2 regions of the Gracilibacillus saliphilus genome follow, and region 2 is predicted to be linked to the other one. Evidence: predicted binding sites of a transcription regulator. Region 2 holds the regulator's gene; the other holds the start of a gene.
The links. The regulator LexA, encoded in region 2, represses DNA repair genes until DNA is damaged. The targets are predictions, from matches to a motif close to CGAACATATGTTCG.
Positions count from the first base shown of each region.

Region 1 (7,607 bases), on a different contig from region 2:
AAATTCTGCGTGCATTTCATGTTCTTCGATATTATCTACACTTACTGGACGAAATGTTCCCAAACCTACATGCAACGTAATAAAAGCAATTTCCACACCTTTTTGCTTGATTTGCTCTAATAACTCTTCTGTGAAATGCAACCCTGCAGTCGGTGCAGCTGCTGAACCTTTCTCTTTTGCATAAACGGTTTGATAGCGATCGCGCTCATCTAATTGTTCCTTAATATATGGTGGGAGTGGCATTTCTCCTAATTCATCCAATACTTCATAAAAAATACCTTCATATTGAAAACGAAAGACTCTTCCACCATGTTCTTTCGTATCAACACACGTTGCAGTAAGTTTTCCTTCACCAAAACTAATGGTAGTACCTACTTTCACTTTTTTTGCAGGCTTGACGAGCACTTCCCAATTATCACCTTCCAATTGGGTTAATAATAAGACTTCTACTTTTGCACCTGTATCTTCCTTCACACCATACAATCTTGCAGGTAATACTTTTGTATTATTTAATACTAAACAGTCACCTGGTTTTAAAAAATCCAAGATATCGTAAAAATGATGGTGGGTAATTGAACGATTTTCTCGATTTAAAACCATCAAGCGCGAACTTGCGCGATTCTCTAATGGAGTCTGAGCAATTAGCTCATCTGGTAAGTCAAAATCAAAATCTTCTATTTCCATTTTTCTTCTCCTTCTATTTGAATCGTCCGATAATAGCAAAAATCACCGTTAAAATAATACTGATCACAATCGAAGTCATAATCGGGAAATGGAAAGAAAAGTTTCCTTTTTTAAAACTGATATCTCCTGGCAACTTCCCAATCATTCCCCATAACAGACCAACGATAATAAAGACAACCCCTATTACAATAAAGATTTTGCCAAAATCCGTCAAGCTTCAGGCACCTCCCGCTCAAAATGCGCATATGCTTTTGGTGTCACTAATCTTCCTCTTGGTGTACGCTGGATAAAGCCTTGTTGTAATAAGTATGGTTCATAGACGTCTTCAATTGTTTGCGATTCCTCACCGATGGATGCTGCGATCGTATCTAATCCAACAGGACCACCTTTAAAACCATCCATCATCGCTAATAACAACTTATGATCAATATGGTCAAGCCCTTCTTGATCGACTTGTAACATTTGCAGAGCCTTCTGTGTAGTCTCTATTGATATACTAGCTTCTCCTTTAACTTGTGAAATATCGCGAACTCTCTTTAATAATCGATTGGCAATACGTGGTGTACCACGGGATCTCCTCGCTACCTCTAACGCTGCAGCTTTATCAATTTCCACCTGAAAAATATCGGCAGTTCGTTCGACGATGGCACAAAGGTCCACCACTTCATAAAATTCTAATCGTGACAACACACCAAAACGATCACGCAATGGTGCCGACAGTAACCCAGCACGTGTTGTTGCCCCTACTAAAGTAAAAGGAGGTAGATCTAATTGAACAGAACGTGCGCTTGGCCCTTGCCCAATGACGATATCTAAACAAAAGTCTTCCATTGCCGGATATAGAATTTCTTCTACCGCTCGAGGTAAACGATGAATTTCATCGATAAAAAGAACATCGCCAACTTCCAATGAAGACAAAATAGCTGCCAAATCCCCTGATCGTTCAATTGCAGGCCCTGACGTCTGTTTAAACTGTACCCCCATTTCATTTGCGATTATCTGCGCCATTGTAGTTTTTCCTAGCCCGGGAGGTCCATATAATAAGACGTGATCTAAGGCTTCATTCCGCATTTTAGCTGCTTCGATAAAGATCGACAAGTTTTCTTTTGCTTTATGTTGCCCAATATATTGTTTTAAAACTTTCGGCCGGAGACTGAGCTCTTCTGTTATATCTTCTTCTTGAATTTCACCTGAAATGATCCGCTCTTCCATTATGAAGCTCCTTTCTCCTTATTTCATTAATAATGCTAACCCTTTTCGTATATATGTATCCGCAGTATCACTCTGTTCTTTCGTTAATACCGGTTTAATATGATTAATTTCCTTTTCCGAATAGCCTAGTGCTTTTAGCGCTTCAATTGCCTCTGTTAATGCCTGATTACTTTCAGGTGTTCCATCTGTATGTTGTTGCGCCATATTTTCAGCTTGATAGTCAAAAGGAAGTTTTCCTTTCAGATCAAGAATCATCTGTCGCGCTGTTTTCTTTCCGACACCTGGAAAACTTGTTAAAAACTTTTCATCTTCTTGTTCGATTGCAACAACAAAGTCCTGCACAGAAGTTGTGGCCAGAACAGCTAATGCGCCTTTTGGTCCGATTCCGGAAACATTAAGAATCTGTGCAAACAAAGTCTTTTCTTCCTGATTTTGAAACCCGTATAATATTTGAGCATCTTCTCTTACATAATGATACGTATACACCTTTTGCCTTTGACCAACTTGTGCTTGGAAACGATAAGGATTCGGACATATCACTTCATATCCAATACCGTTTGTATCTAATATAATAGTTTGCTCCGTTATTTCCGCTACTTCCCCATTTATATATGCAATCATATCATGAACTCCTCTTTGATCCAATTCTATTTATAATTTACAATCATACGTTCGTATTAATCTTAGCTTATCTCAGGTCGTTTATCAAGGTAAGCAAGAGCAAAATAAATGAAAGCGCTTGTTTGTGTGTGATAAAGTAAGAGAATGACTTTATTATAAAAGGATGGACTACTATGTCAAACAATCGTCAAATGTTATTTTTGAAAGCGTTAACGCTTGTTAACGCCAGTCACAAAGGCCTTATACTACCATTTTTACCATTATTTTTGAGTTTTAGAGGTTTCTCTTCTGTTGAGATTGGAACCATTTTAGGTATTGCTCCCATGGTAAGTATTGTAGCACAACCTTTTTTCGGTTACATCAGTGATAAGTATAAGACCATTAAAGGATTACTTTTAATATTATATTTTGCAGTCATCGCTATTAGTTTCAGTATTTTTTTCAGCACTTCATTTATTATTGTTTTTATTTCTTTTGTTGCCTTTCACTTTGTAATGTCACCTGCTGGCCCGTTACTAGATAGTATGGCCATCAAAAGCTTAGGTTCGAAAAAACGTGATCAGTACGGTAAAATTCGTCTTTGGGGATCTGTCGGATTTGCGTTTACTGCAGTAGTTTCAGGACCTATTCTAGCAATGATTGGTATTGATAACATTTATATTTTATTTTGGATTCTGATTTTGCTATTAATCTCTCTAACCTTGTTTCTAAAAGATAATAACCAGGCAGCCGACAAAGTTTCTTTGCAAGGAGTCAAGCAAGTATTAACGAATAAAGGATTTATAATCTTTTTGTTTTTGTGCTTTCTCGTTATGATTCCGCACCGAATGAACGATACCATGCTTGTTCTTCATTTAGAAGATTTAGGAGCTACTACCTTTTTAGTCGGATCTGCCTGGGCGCTGGCTGCTTTTAGTGAAGTACCTGTCTTTTATTTCTTAACACAGAAGATCCTGCAATTTCACCATTTATTTCTACTTGGTGTTGTTGCTATGTTTTTTACAATCCGTTGGTTATTGTATGGCTTTATTGAATCTGCTGAATGGATTGTGTTTTTCCAAATATCACAAGGACTCACATTTGGTTTGTTCTGGCTCGTTGCTTTACAAACTGCCGTGAGCTTTGTCCCCAACCATTTACGTAGTACTGGCCAAGCATTACTAATGTCGACGTGTTTTGGATTAGGTGGTGCGGTAGGAGGTACTGCTGGGGGAGCTATCCTAGACAACTTTGGTTCTCAAACCATGTATCAATTAATGGCAGCTATGACTTTTTTAGCGATGATTGGTATTTTTACTTCCTATAAATTGAAACAATCATCAGTGGAAGGATGAATAATAGTTAAGCTTATCAGGGTGTTTACTTAAGCGTTGTTGTGGGGGGCATATCAAAAAATAGTTGAACGATGATTTAGCATCGTTCAACTATTTACTGCTTCCACATCTTGATAAGATCGAAATGTTTCTAGCACTTCTAAATAATCTTTCTTAGAATTAATTTTAATACCTTCTTGTAATTCTTCGTACAAGTGTGATTCTAATTCTTCGGTATCAATTTGATAAAAGGATTGCACAGCTGCTTCATGTACTGGAACACCTTCAAAGATTGTCAATTGTCCATCTTTAATACCAAAGTATCCATTTGCTTTCAGGTATGGTGAAATATCATCCACTTCTTTTCGAAAACGAATAAAACCATCGCTCTGCTCCATCACTTGCCACTCTTGGTATTCAGACCAGAAATCTTGCATAGAAGCGATGGTTTCTTGGACATTCTCTGTTTCTATATGTCCATCTATATATTGTTTCTCTAAAGTTAGTTCAATTGTTAGTGGGTCTTGTGACATGACCATTACTTCTTCCTGTAGTTCTTCGGATTTTTCTTGCTCTAAAAATGATTGAAAACTAATGACCCCAATTATTAAGACAACGACAACATTTAATAATAACCATAGTTTGCCCATAATAAATGACCCTCCAATCGAGCTTTGTTATTATTAGGGTGTCCAATTTTAGAAAATATAACCACAATATAAAGGAAAAGGACAGATTGTTTAAATCATTGTATCCGGTAATACAAATCGAGTTTTAAAAAATGTTGTTCGTGCTTATAGTAGGGGAATTTTTTAGTAGCAACTCAACCATGATAACGGATCCTCTTCACTCGAAACTGAGGGTTAATTTATACAAACAAAAAGACTGCCCTTATGGGCAGCCTTTTGTTTATTATATTTGTTCCATAATTGCTTCATCTGCGTCCATATTATGGTGGACTTCTTGGACATCTTCCATATCTTCGAGCATGTGGACCAGCTTGACCATTTTGTTACCGTCACTTTCATCCACTTGTGAAAGTGTTTGAGGTATCATGGTGATTTCTGCTGTTTCCAATGTAAAACCACTTTCTTCCAATGTTGATTTTACATCCTGAAAATCTTCCGGATCAGTGTAGATTTCATAAGCACCTTCCACGGTTTCCATTTCTTCTGCACCAGCTTCAATTGCTTCTAACATTACAGTATCTTCATCTGCATCTGTTTTACTTTGATCAATTACTAGGTAACCTTTACGATTAAACATGAAAGCTACACAACCATTCTCACCAAGATTACCACCATTTTTACTAAACGCATGTCGTACCTCAGATGCAGTCCGATTTTTATTATCTGTTAATACTTCCACCATTACAGCGGTTCCACCAGGACCATATCCTTCATAAGTTAATTCTTCATAATTAGCTCCGTCTAAGTCCCCAGTTGCTTTTTTAATCGCTCGATCTATGTTCTCATTCGGCATGTTGTCAGACTTTGCTTTTTCTACTGCAAGACGTAAGCTTGCATTCATTTCTGGGTCTCCGCCACCTTGTTTAGCAGCTATATAAATATCCTTAGCATGTTTCATAAAAATTTTACCACGTTTTGCATCTTGTGCATTTTTTCTTCTTTGGATATTTTTCCACTTAGAATGTCCTGCCATGCTTTCTCACCTCTCATAATCTATCTCAGTCTCCATTACTTACTTTATCATAACTATCAGAAATTGAAAATAACGATGCAAAACAGATTCATCGGATGCAAGTTTTTTTATTGTGAAATCAAGCTTCATTATTGCGAAATAAGAAAAACCGGGAAAGCCCACCCGGTCCTATCCAAAGTAGTTATTTTGACATGAATAATAGGCGTAATAACCGCTGCGGCTTGCCCACTTCGCTTTCCGTGGGGCGTGTCTTCGGCTAACTTTTGTAAAGAAGATCGTTTTACAAAAGTGGATCTTCAGATCACCCTGATCCAACAGGAGTCGAAGTGGGCGCCTACGCTAATTAATGCTCTACAATGAATGTACTCGCTGACATTCCAATTTTATTACATAGGTTAAGAAAGCTCGAGAAGTTAGCAGTCACAAACGTTGTAGCGATGGTTTCCTGTACAAGCTATTTCAAAATGGCTACTCTGCTTACAAATGCGTTGATACCGCTGATTATATACTTTCCTATATTATAAAAAAGGCTGTTGAGAAAAAATTTCTCAGCAGCCTTGGCAATTATGATTATTATCGATTTCCTCCACATCCACAGTCCTTTTTATTCGGTTGCCCGTAAGGCATTCCTTGTTGAGGATATGGCTGATATGGCATCTGTTGTTGGCCTTGCATTCCATATGGCATTGGCATTAATGGATAATTCGGCGCGCCAGGTTGTGGGATCATTGGTTCCCCTGGCATTGGTACTGGCATATTTGGTTGTTGCTGCATTGGCATTTGTTGCATTGGTTGTTGTTGATTTGGCATCATTTGATTTTGGGGCATTTGTGATGGTCCCCATGGCATTTGCTGTCCTTGGTTATCTGATGGCATTTGTGCTTGATACCATCCTTGATGCGGTTGGGTAGATGGACCAGTTTGTTGTGGTAGCGATTGTTCCCCCATTACTTGTGGCTGGAAACCTTCTGGAAACGGATATTGTGGCATATGCCCTGTATGTCCCGTGTGTCCATAGCCATAAGGGATACCTTCCTTTGAATAACATGGTGCGTGCATTGGCATTGGTTGTGGATGATGATGATGTGGTGCCATCGGTTTGTGCTTTGGTTTCTTATGATCCTCCACTCCTGCTACGTGGTCATCATCTTCAGGCATTTGCGTTGGATGAATATGTGTTTCGAAATTGTTGGTTAGCTGTGTCCACTTTAAGTCTTGTGATGCCTGAGATGGTGCTGGTTGTACAGGTTGTGGTGGTTGCTTATTAAAATGAATTGGTAATGAAGGCATTTCTTTTTTCAATGGTTCCCATTTTTTGTCTTCATCCTCTTCAATCGCAGGTAAAATTTGACTTGGAGCCTCCGGTTTTACCTCCTGTTTGTCTTTTTTGTCCGTTGTACCAGGTTGGACTTGTTGTTTCTTATCAGATGGTGCTGGTTGCTGTTTACTATCAGCTGCAGTTGGAATCTTTATCTTCATTCCTGGCATAATCATATCAGGATTTGAAATTTGCGGGTTCGCTGCTATCACTTCATTTACATTAACACCATATTTTTGCGCAATTTTCCAAAGAGTTTCATCTTTTTGCACAATATGAATTTTCAAAGCAATTTCTCCTTTCTGTATGATAAGTATGGAAGGGCATTTGTCTCGGTCTAATCCATCTTCTTTAACAACATATGCAAAATGCCTAAAATGTTGAATAAAAAAAGAAGGATATCTTTTTTTATAAATATCCTTCGATCAACTTAAATACAATCTTGTCACATTATAAGCTTCCTTGCAGCATTCGGTTTAGAGCTAGTTTGGCGTTTTTAGCTATTTCATTAGGAACGCTGATTCGATTTGTATAATTTCCTTCCCATACTTCTTCTAATGCCCATGTTAAATGAGGCAAATCAATACGATTCATTGTTAAGCAGGGACACATAAATGGATTTAAGGAAATGATTTTTTTATCTTGATGGCTATTTATTAAACGATTTACTAAGTTCATTTCTGTACCGATTGCCCACTCACTTCCAGCAGGCGCTTGTTTGATGGTTTCAATGATATATTTCGTCGAACCAGCAAGATCTGCTTGTTGTACAACTTCATACTTACATTCCGGGTGAA
Region 1 covers NZ_WJEB01000024.1:32,776-40,382, forward strand. The annotation lists gene queA (tRNA preQ1(34) S-adenosylmethionine ribosyltransferase-isomerase QueA) at 1-684, opposite strand, end outside; gene GHT08_RS15205 (DUF2905 domain-containing protein) at 698-898, opposite strand; gene ruvB (Holliday junction branch migration DNA helicase RuvB) at 895-1,896, opposite strand; gene ruvA (Holliday junction branch migration protein RuvA) at 1,915-2,517, opposite strand; gene GHT08_RS15220 (MFS transporter) at 2,691-3,851, shown strand; gene GHT08_RS15225 (BofC C-terminal domain-containing protein) at 3,938-4,480, opposite strand; gene GHT08_RS15230 (YebC/PmpR family DNA-binding transcriptional regulator) at 4,743-5,492, opposite strand; gene safA (SafA/ExsA family spore coat assembly protein) at 6,066-7,097, opposite strand; gene nadA (quinolinate synthase NadA) at 7,261-7,607, opposite strand, start outside.
Region 1: a site for LexA is predicted at 2,558-2,571, ahead of ruvA (Holliday junction branch migration protein RuvA). Genes of this name have one in related genera too.

Region 2 (7,607 bases):
CTCCATCACTAACAAGTGCAAATGTATAGTGATCTACTACATTAAATTTATCTTTATTGTATTTAGCTGCCAAGTGTTTTTCAGCCATTGCCATACCAACACTCATCGCAATACCTTGACCTAATGGTCCTGTCGTTGCTTCTACCCCATCGGTATGGTGTACTTCTGGGTGACCAGGAGTTTTGGAATCCCATTGACGGAATCCTTTTAGATCATCAATTGTGACATCATAACCTGACAAGTGAAGTAAGCTGTACAATAACATAGAGCCATGACCTGCAGATAATACAAAACGGTCACGATTAAACCATTTAGAGCTTTTCGGGTTATGATTCATGTGTTGTGTCCAAAGCGTATATGCCATTGGAGCAGCCCCCATTGGCAACCCTGGATGACCAGAATTAGCTTTCTCAATCGCGTCTATTGACAATGTTCTTATTGCATTAATAGACATTTGTTCCATTTGATTTGCCATCTTTTCATTTGTCCCCTTTCAAAATTGCAAAATATGTACGCACATTTATAATCCTATAACGAAATCAGTTTAAAGACAAGTATATCAAGACAAAAAGCGCGTAATTTCTTTAGAAATATCAGTTTTTGCTAAACTTTTATAATTTTTGAAGAAAAAGTAGAATTCTCTACTTTTTCTTCTCTTTTAATCGTTTTAATTTTTCCGGAGTGACATCATTCCCGTTCGGGTCAACCACAGTCATCCCCTTCATATGATTTTTAAATGATTTTCTGACATTTTTCAGATAGGCTTCACGCAAAGATTTTTGTTCCTGCTTTTCTTCATCTGATAAACCTTCTGTTTTCGCTTTATTTGCTAATTCATTAATACGAGCAATTTTTTCCTTTGATAACATAGAGATTTGACACCTCTTTTCTATACCATAATAACGATTGATTTATTCTAGTTTACAATGAAAAAGAGTATACACGAATCGTATACTCTCTCTTTATTCTAATCTTGATTTAATCAGTTTTCAAGTGATTGGTATTCCTGATAACGGCGATGCACAGTTGCTTTAGATACATCGTAACCCATTCCTCTTAAAATCGACGCGATCTCTTGGAAGGTTAAATTATTCCCTTTTAACCTGACTACTTCTTCTATCGGAAATTCTTTTCGTTCTCTACCTTTGGCGAGATGCTGATTAGAAAGATTTTCAGCTGGATTAAATCCATTATTTACTGCCTTCTTCATCCCTCTTTTTATTTTTGCATTGTGTAATTTCCTTTGGTATTCCTCTACTATCGAGACAATTTGTAGTACCATTGAATCGCCTTCCGATAGTTGTAATTCACCATGGTGTGAAAGTGTATATATGTTGACATTTAAGCGATTTAACTGATGAAGTAATGCTATCTTTGTATTTCCTCTTCCAAGTCTTGTTTCATCTTGAATGAGTAGTGTGTCAGCCTTTCCGCTTTGAAACTCCTCTAACATTTCAAAAATACCTTCTCGTTCAATCTCATATCCACTCTGTTTTTCTTCTATTATATTGATGATTTCGAAATTATATTTATTTGCAAACAACTGCAATTCTTCTTGCTGCCGTTTAATAGAAGTTTCTTGCGCTTCCTTTTCTGTACTCACACGACAATAAATGATTGCTTTCGTCATAGATTTACTCCTTCATTTTATAAACTAGTTACTGCTGAAACATAAAAAAAGACAATAGCTAGTATAAAAGCAACCAAATAGAAAATGTCAATCTTAGAAATATTTTTTAACATGATAAATCCCTCCACAGAACTTTTGTTCGTACTTTTATTATACACGAACAGGTGTTCATGTCAACACTTTTCTCGAACGAATGTTTGTAAATCTAATCTTACTATGCTATACTTTGATTAATAAATAATACGTATAAGGGGATTTAAATATGACAAATCTATCAAAACGACAAGAGGAGATATTAGCTTATATTAAAGAGCAAGTAGAGCTAAAAGGATATCCACCATCTGTTCGTGAGATTGGAGAAGCAGTTGGTTTAGCATCAAGTTCAACCGTTCACGGTCATCTAGCCAGATTAGAGAAGAAAGGTTATATTAGACGTGATCCTACTAAACCAAGAGCGATAGAAGTACTTCCACAAGATGGAGAACTGGAAATTCCGAAAACAGAAGCTACATTTGCGCCAGTTATCGGGAAAGTAACGGCCGGTCTTCCTATCACAGCAGTCGAAAATATTGAAGAATATATTCCGATTCCGCACAATGAAATGCATGTAAGTGAACAGTTATTTGTATTGATTATTGAGGGAGACAGTATGATTGAAGCAGGAATATTAGATGGAGACAAGGTAATTGTCAAACAACAAAACACAGCAGAAAATGGAGATATTGTAGTTGCAATGACAGAAGACAGTGAAGCAACTGTAAAACGTTTCTTTAAAGAAAAGGATCATATTCGCTTGCAACCTGAAAATGCAACAATGGATCCGCTAATCTATGATAATGTCAGTATTTTAGGAAAAGTAGTCGGTTTGTACCGAAATATATAGTATATAGACTTAATAAGGTTTAATAAAAAAAGTGCGACCTATAAACGGTAGCACTTTTTTAACTATAATTTTATTACGGTAACTCCATGGCATTAAAAAACTTCCGCTATTTTCCTTTTTTCATAACATAAATTCTGAGCAGTTAAGGACAAATATAAAGGGATAAGAAAATAACCCCGACACTTAAAGTGCCAAGGGTTACCATGAATTTACACTGTTGTTGGAGATTAGCCTAGCAAGCCACCATTTGGTGGTGCAGGTAAAGTGAACGATGGCGGACCATTTGTGTCGTCACAACGGTTTGGATTTACATCACAAATATTTCCTTGTGAATCCTGGATAACTGGACGAGTTACAGTAATCGTTGTGCGTAAAACCACTTTAAATAAAATACCTTCAACTAATTCAATTCCAGCAGCACCTATCACTGGAACTCCAGGTTGAATGAAAGTTCCTTCCACTTCCAGAGGTGTTTCTTGTACGATATCTTGTGGACAAGCTCCTGGAAAATCAGTATGCTCTTGGAACGGAATGGTAGTATCTAAGGTAACTGGTAGTTCGATACCTAAAATTGACACCGTAATAGTAACTGGAAGAAGCCCGATATTAACAACTTTATCCTTAATAACACGAGCATTTTGAGTCACAGCATCCACATTCGGAGTAAGATTAACAGATACAAGATCGTCTAACACTCCTAAACCTGCAAATGCGGTTATAGGTAAAGTCACCTCTGCAACCTTTTGTACCGTTTTTGTTCCAACAAGTGAATTGACAACTACACAATCGTTCGTTAATTTAGCTGGTTCAAGAGCAGGTTTTTTAACATTACACTCGCAGCCTGCCGCTTGTTTTTTAGGTGGACATGGACAATCATGCTTTTTCCTTCTGGTTTTCGGTTTTATAGGAATTTTTCCGGGAACTTCCACTTTTACACCACAATTATGATGAGTCACTTTATTTCATCCCTTTCTGTTGTTTTTTAACCCAATTTCGGATTCTCTATATTTTACTTATTTTGATTGTTTTTGTGTGGGCATTCATTACATAATATGGTGTAAAAGTTCAAATTTTAATTTATGAGTAATTAAAGCTAAGAAATATATTCAAAGAAATGTAATTTAAAATTAAGTTATCAAATAAGAAACTAGTATTATTAACTACTTAACAATAAACAGATAGACTCGCCCATAAATGGAAACGACTTTATCACGGTATGCTATCGTCTGTAAGATTACCACTTCAAACTTCGAGTAACACGATGATAAAGTTATGCTCAGTGGTGGCCAAAAACCTAACTGAACAAAGGCTTTATTTTGAACAAGGAGTACATTCCAAATCGCTCCTTTGTTACAGCGGTTTTTTTGTATTCATGACTCACTAGAATGTTCCATTGTTTAAATTCTGTTGCAATTCTTTCACGACAAGTGAAGGTTCACTTAATTTTCCATCTACCACAGTACCTAGATATTGCTGGAGTTTCCGGATTGTTTGTGGTCCTAAATAACCGTCAATCTTAGCGCCAACCTTACTTTGTAATGCCTTAATAACTAAGCTACCGCCTTTACCAAAAGTGATACCTGATACGATCTTTGAGGTAACTTCATTGCGTAATTGATTGCTGATAACACCATCAACCACGGTTCCAAGATATTTTTGAAGTGCTCGTGTGGTTTGTTCTCCCCACCATCCATCTATTTTTAGGTTGGCTTTCTTGCTCTTTTTCCTGCCAATAACTGCATCAGGATTAATTGCTTTGACTTTTTCTTTCAAATTGAATATTTTAATCAAACCATCTACATGACCTTGAGCAATGCCCTCTAAAAAAGAATCCTTTTGTAACCTAGCTGCATCATCTTCAGAATCAATAAAGCCATTTTCCGTTAGTAATGCTGGCATATTAGATTCACGCAGCATATGGAAATTAGCTTTTTTTTGACCACGATTAGCCAAATTAACTTGACCAATAATGGCTCGGTGCATCACGTTACGATACTTAGCTGAATGTGAGCTATTAGATAATCCATTATAAATATAATCTTCATAGCCAGTTCCACCACCTGCGTTAATATGAACAGATACTAAATAATCTGCTCCCCATTTATTAGCATCATTCGTACGTTGATTTAACGATAATGTTTTATCGGTAGTACGACTTAGACGAACAGACAGGCCTTGGTACTGATTTAATTTTTCTCTTATATTCAACGATATAGCTAAGTTTAAATCTTTTTCTCTTAGCCCGTATCCCGTTGCACCTAGATCATTACCACCATGACCTGGATCAATATAAATTTTAACCATCTTTATCCTCCTCTGATCACCAAACTCTTCTCGTAATACTTCCGTCAGTTTTTTGTCACTTACTTCATTTATATGCTTAAACTTATTTGCTAGGTTGGACGGTACCATTACATCAACCTAATTAAGATTCTTGAAGATCAATAGAATTACCCTTTTATCTATTTTCGAGATTAAATAGCCTGCATTTTAACTATTATAAATATATAATTGCCCCAATCTTGCACCAAGTACCTCGATGGTAATCAATTATTGTATGACCGAGATATTTGTATTGTCTGTCCTGGTGCTAGTATAATTTTTTGTTTATTCCTAAAGAGTTGGGAGTTTTTTTACAAGAATATTTGGTATTTAGGAAGAAATTAAATCCCCCTGTATTAACGTCCCAATTAAGGACACATTAAAATATGATGTCGAACTTTGTGATAAATATAGGAGGGCATTTTATGAAATACAGGGAATATTGGGAGCAGATATACGAAAAACATGAAGAGTTAAATTCGATAATATCTTCTTATTGGAATAATTACTCCCACATGGGAACTTGGCAATTTTGGGTTGTGATTTTTTTATTGTTATTTCCCCTATTCTTGCTCTACTTTACAGTGGATAGAAAAAGGTTGTTTGAATTGTTTTTCTTTGGATACACTGCTCATATGCTATGGGCATATATTGATATTATGCTCGAAAGTTACGGTTATTTTGTTCACCCATACTTTCTTATACCAGCATTGCCGCTAGCACTAAATATGACTGCTTCCGTGCTTCCTGTAGGCTTCTTACTTGTGTATCAATATTGTACTAATAATCAGAAAAACTTCTATTTGTATACTCTAATTTTAAGTGCAGTCTTTGCATTTGGTTTTGGAAGCTTAGAAGCCCATTTTGGATTGGTAATATTCAATAAAGGAATGAATCAATTTTATCTGTTCCTCATCGATATAGTCATAGCATTTAGTTCTTATTGGTTTACGAAATTCATCAGAAGAATCGTAAATAATCAAAGATAATTACTCTATTATGGAGGTATTAGTTGAAATGTGTAAAAACATTTAGCTTTTTTCAAAAAAAGTGGGGCAAATGTGGAGCATCTGGTGGGGCAGAAAAATTATTAGCACCTCCTTACTCGGTAGGTGCTATTTTTTCTTTTGCTTCGTTAAATAGACGCAGAATATCAGGTTGTAAACTACCTTCCTCTATGTTCATATATTATGAAGAGTTAATAGAATTAAATGAGAAAGCCTTTAGCTAAGGCTGCTTTTTTTGCAGGAATTTTCGCTATGATATAATTACCTATTGTAAAATGAAACTCCTAATAATAAACCTTAGACAACTACTTATCACTTTTATGGAAAGGAATAGGTAAATGGATAATCAAAAGTTTCATTATAAGGTGAAATGTTATAACTGCAAAAGAGAGTTTAATGGATACGAAGGAAGTTTAAAATACAACCAGTATAAGCAAAATAGGTATGGTGTCTTTTGTTGTGAAGATTGTGGCCATAGAATACGAATGGAAGCTATAAAAAATTTCTTCAGAAAAATTATAAATAAAAAATCCCTACCACAAAAAATGAAGGGCGTAGTGCAATGACAGTATTTCTCAGAGGCACTGCTTTTTAGGCATGACCTGAATCTTGTAATTTGCCGTGATGATGGATATTTACACATATACCATATCCTCCAAAAGCTATATGGTATTTTTTATCATTCATTATTAACTTCCCCCATTCCCTGTTACTTTAATAACTATCTCAACGGTTCTCCAGAAACTATATGCCAATGTAGATGTTTTGAGTCCTGATAATCCCCTAAGTTTGTAATTACTCTACATGCACCATTTTCCTCGGTAACCATCGTTGCAACCTTTTTAATTACTCCCAATAGTTCTAATAATAACTCGTTATCACTTTCTTTCAACGTAATTAAAGAAGGTATATGCCTCTTAGGTATTGCAACAACATGGACTGGCCAAAAGGGTCTCGTATGATGATAGGCTAAAACATTTTCTGTTTCTAACACTTTATTGACTTGGGTTTTACCACTTAATACTTCATCACAATAAAAATCTTCCATCATAATGACCTCCTAAAATAATTTGTTATTTTGACAATTTCTATTCCTTTGTTTAACAATTTTGCCCGTTAGTTTAAGTGAATATCTTAATAATACCATAATTTTCATACTGAAATTATACCATAAAATAACAAATTGCGATTAATTAGTCTCCTCTCTTCATATAAAGAGCTTATAACTTATAATTTTAAATTTTTCCATTGCCTGGTCTATTCCATCCTGATTTATACCAATACTGTATCCTCATTTATATTTGTTAAATAAAGTTAATGATGCTATTATGTTCCTAGTGTATAGGAGGTGCATTTAAGTAATGACTACAATTAATGTTTTTGGTATTTTTGTGACTCTAATTCCACTAATTTTATCAATCGCTGCTATTATTTTTATTATTTGGTTTGCTCTTACTTTGATAAAAACATTGCAAGAAAAGAATAGAATTTTATCTGAAATTTCTAATGAGTTGAAAAAGAATAACCATCAAGATAATTTGTAAAGACTGCTCTAGCGGTCTTTTTTAATTTATAAGGAAAGTATATAATAAGCGGTATGATAGTGTTTTTGTATCATAGGTGGTCATTTTGAAGTGATGTGTAGACGGAAAGCATCGCTCCGGCTGCCCGCTTCCCTTTCCGTGGGGTTTTGCCTTCAGCTAACTTTCCCAAGCAAAAACCGCTTGAATAAGTGGATCTTCAGGTAACACATTTCCCACAGAAG
Region 2 covers NZ_WJEB01000001.1:834,572-842,178, reverse strand. The annotation lists gene tkt (transketolase) at 1-475, opposite strand, end outside; gene GHT08_RS04095 (DUF896 domain-containing protein) at 642-869, opposite strand; gene GHT08_RS04090 (YneB family resolvase-like protein) at 983-1,630, opposite strand; gene lexA (transcriptional repressor LexA) at 1,893-2,513, shown strand; gene GHT08_RS04080 (hypothetical protein) at 2,741-3,469, opposite strand; gene GHT08_RS04075 (N-acetylmuramoyl-L-alanine amidase family protein) at 3,894-4,817, opposite strand; gene GHT08_RS04070 (hypothetical protein) at 5,261-5,824, shown strand; gene GHT08_RS04065 (hypothetical protein) at 5,848-6,066, shown strand; gene GHT08_RS22110 (hypothetical protein) at 6,181-6,408, shown strand; gene GHT08_RS04060 (HIT domain-containing protein) at 6,564-6,893, opposite strand; gene GHT08_RS04055 (hypothetical protein) at 7,204-7,386, shown strand.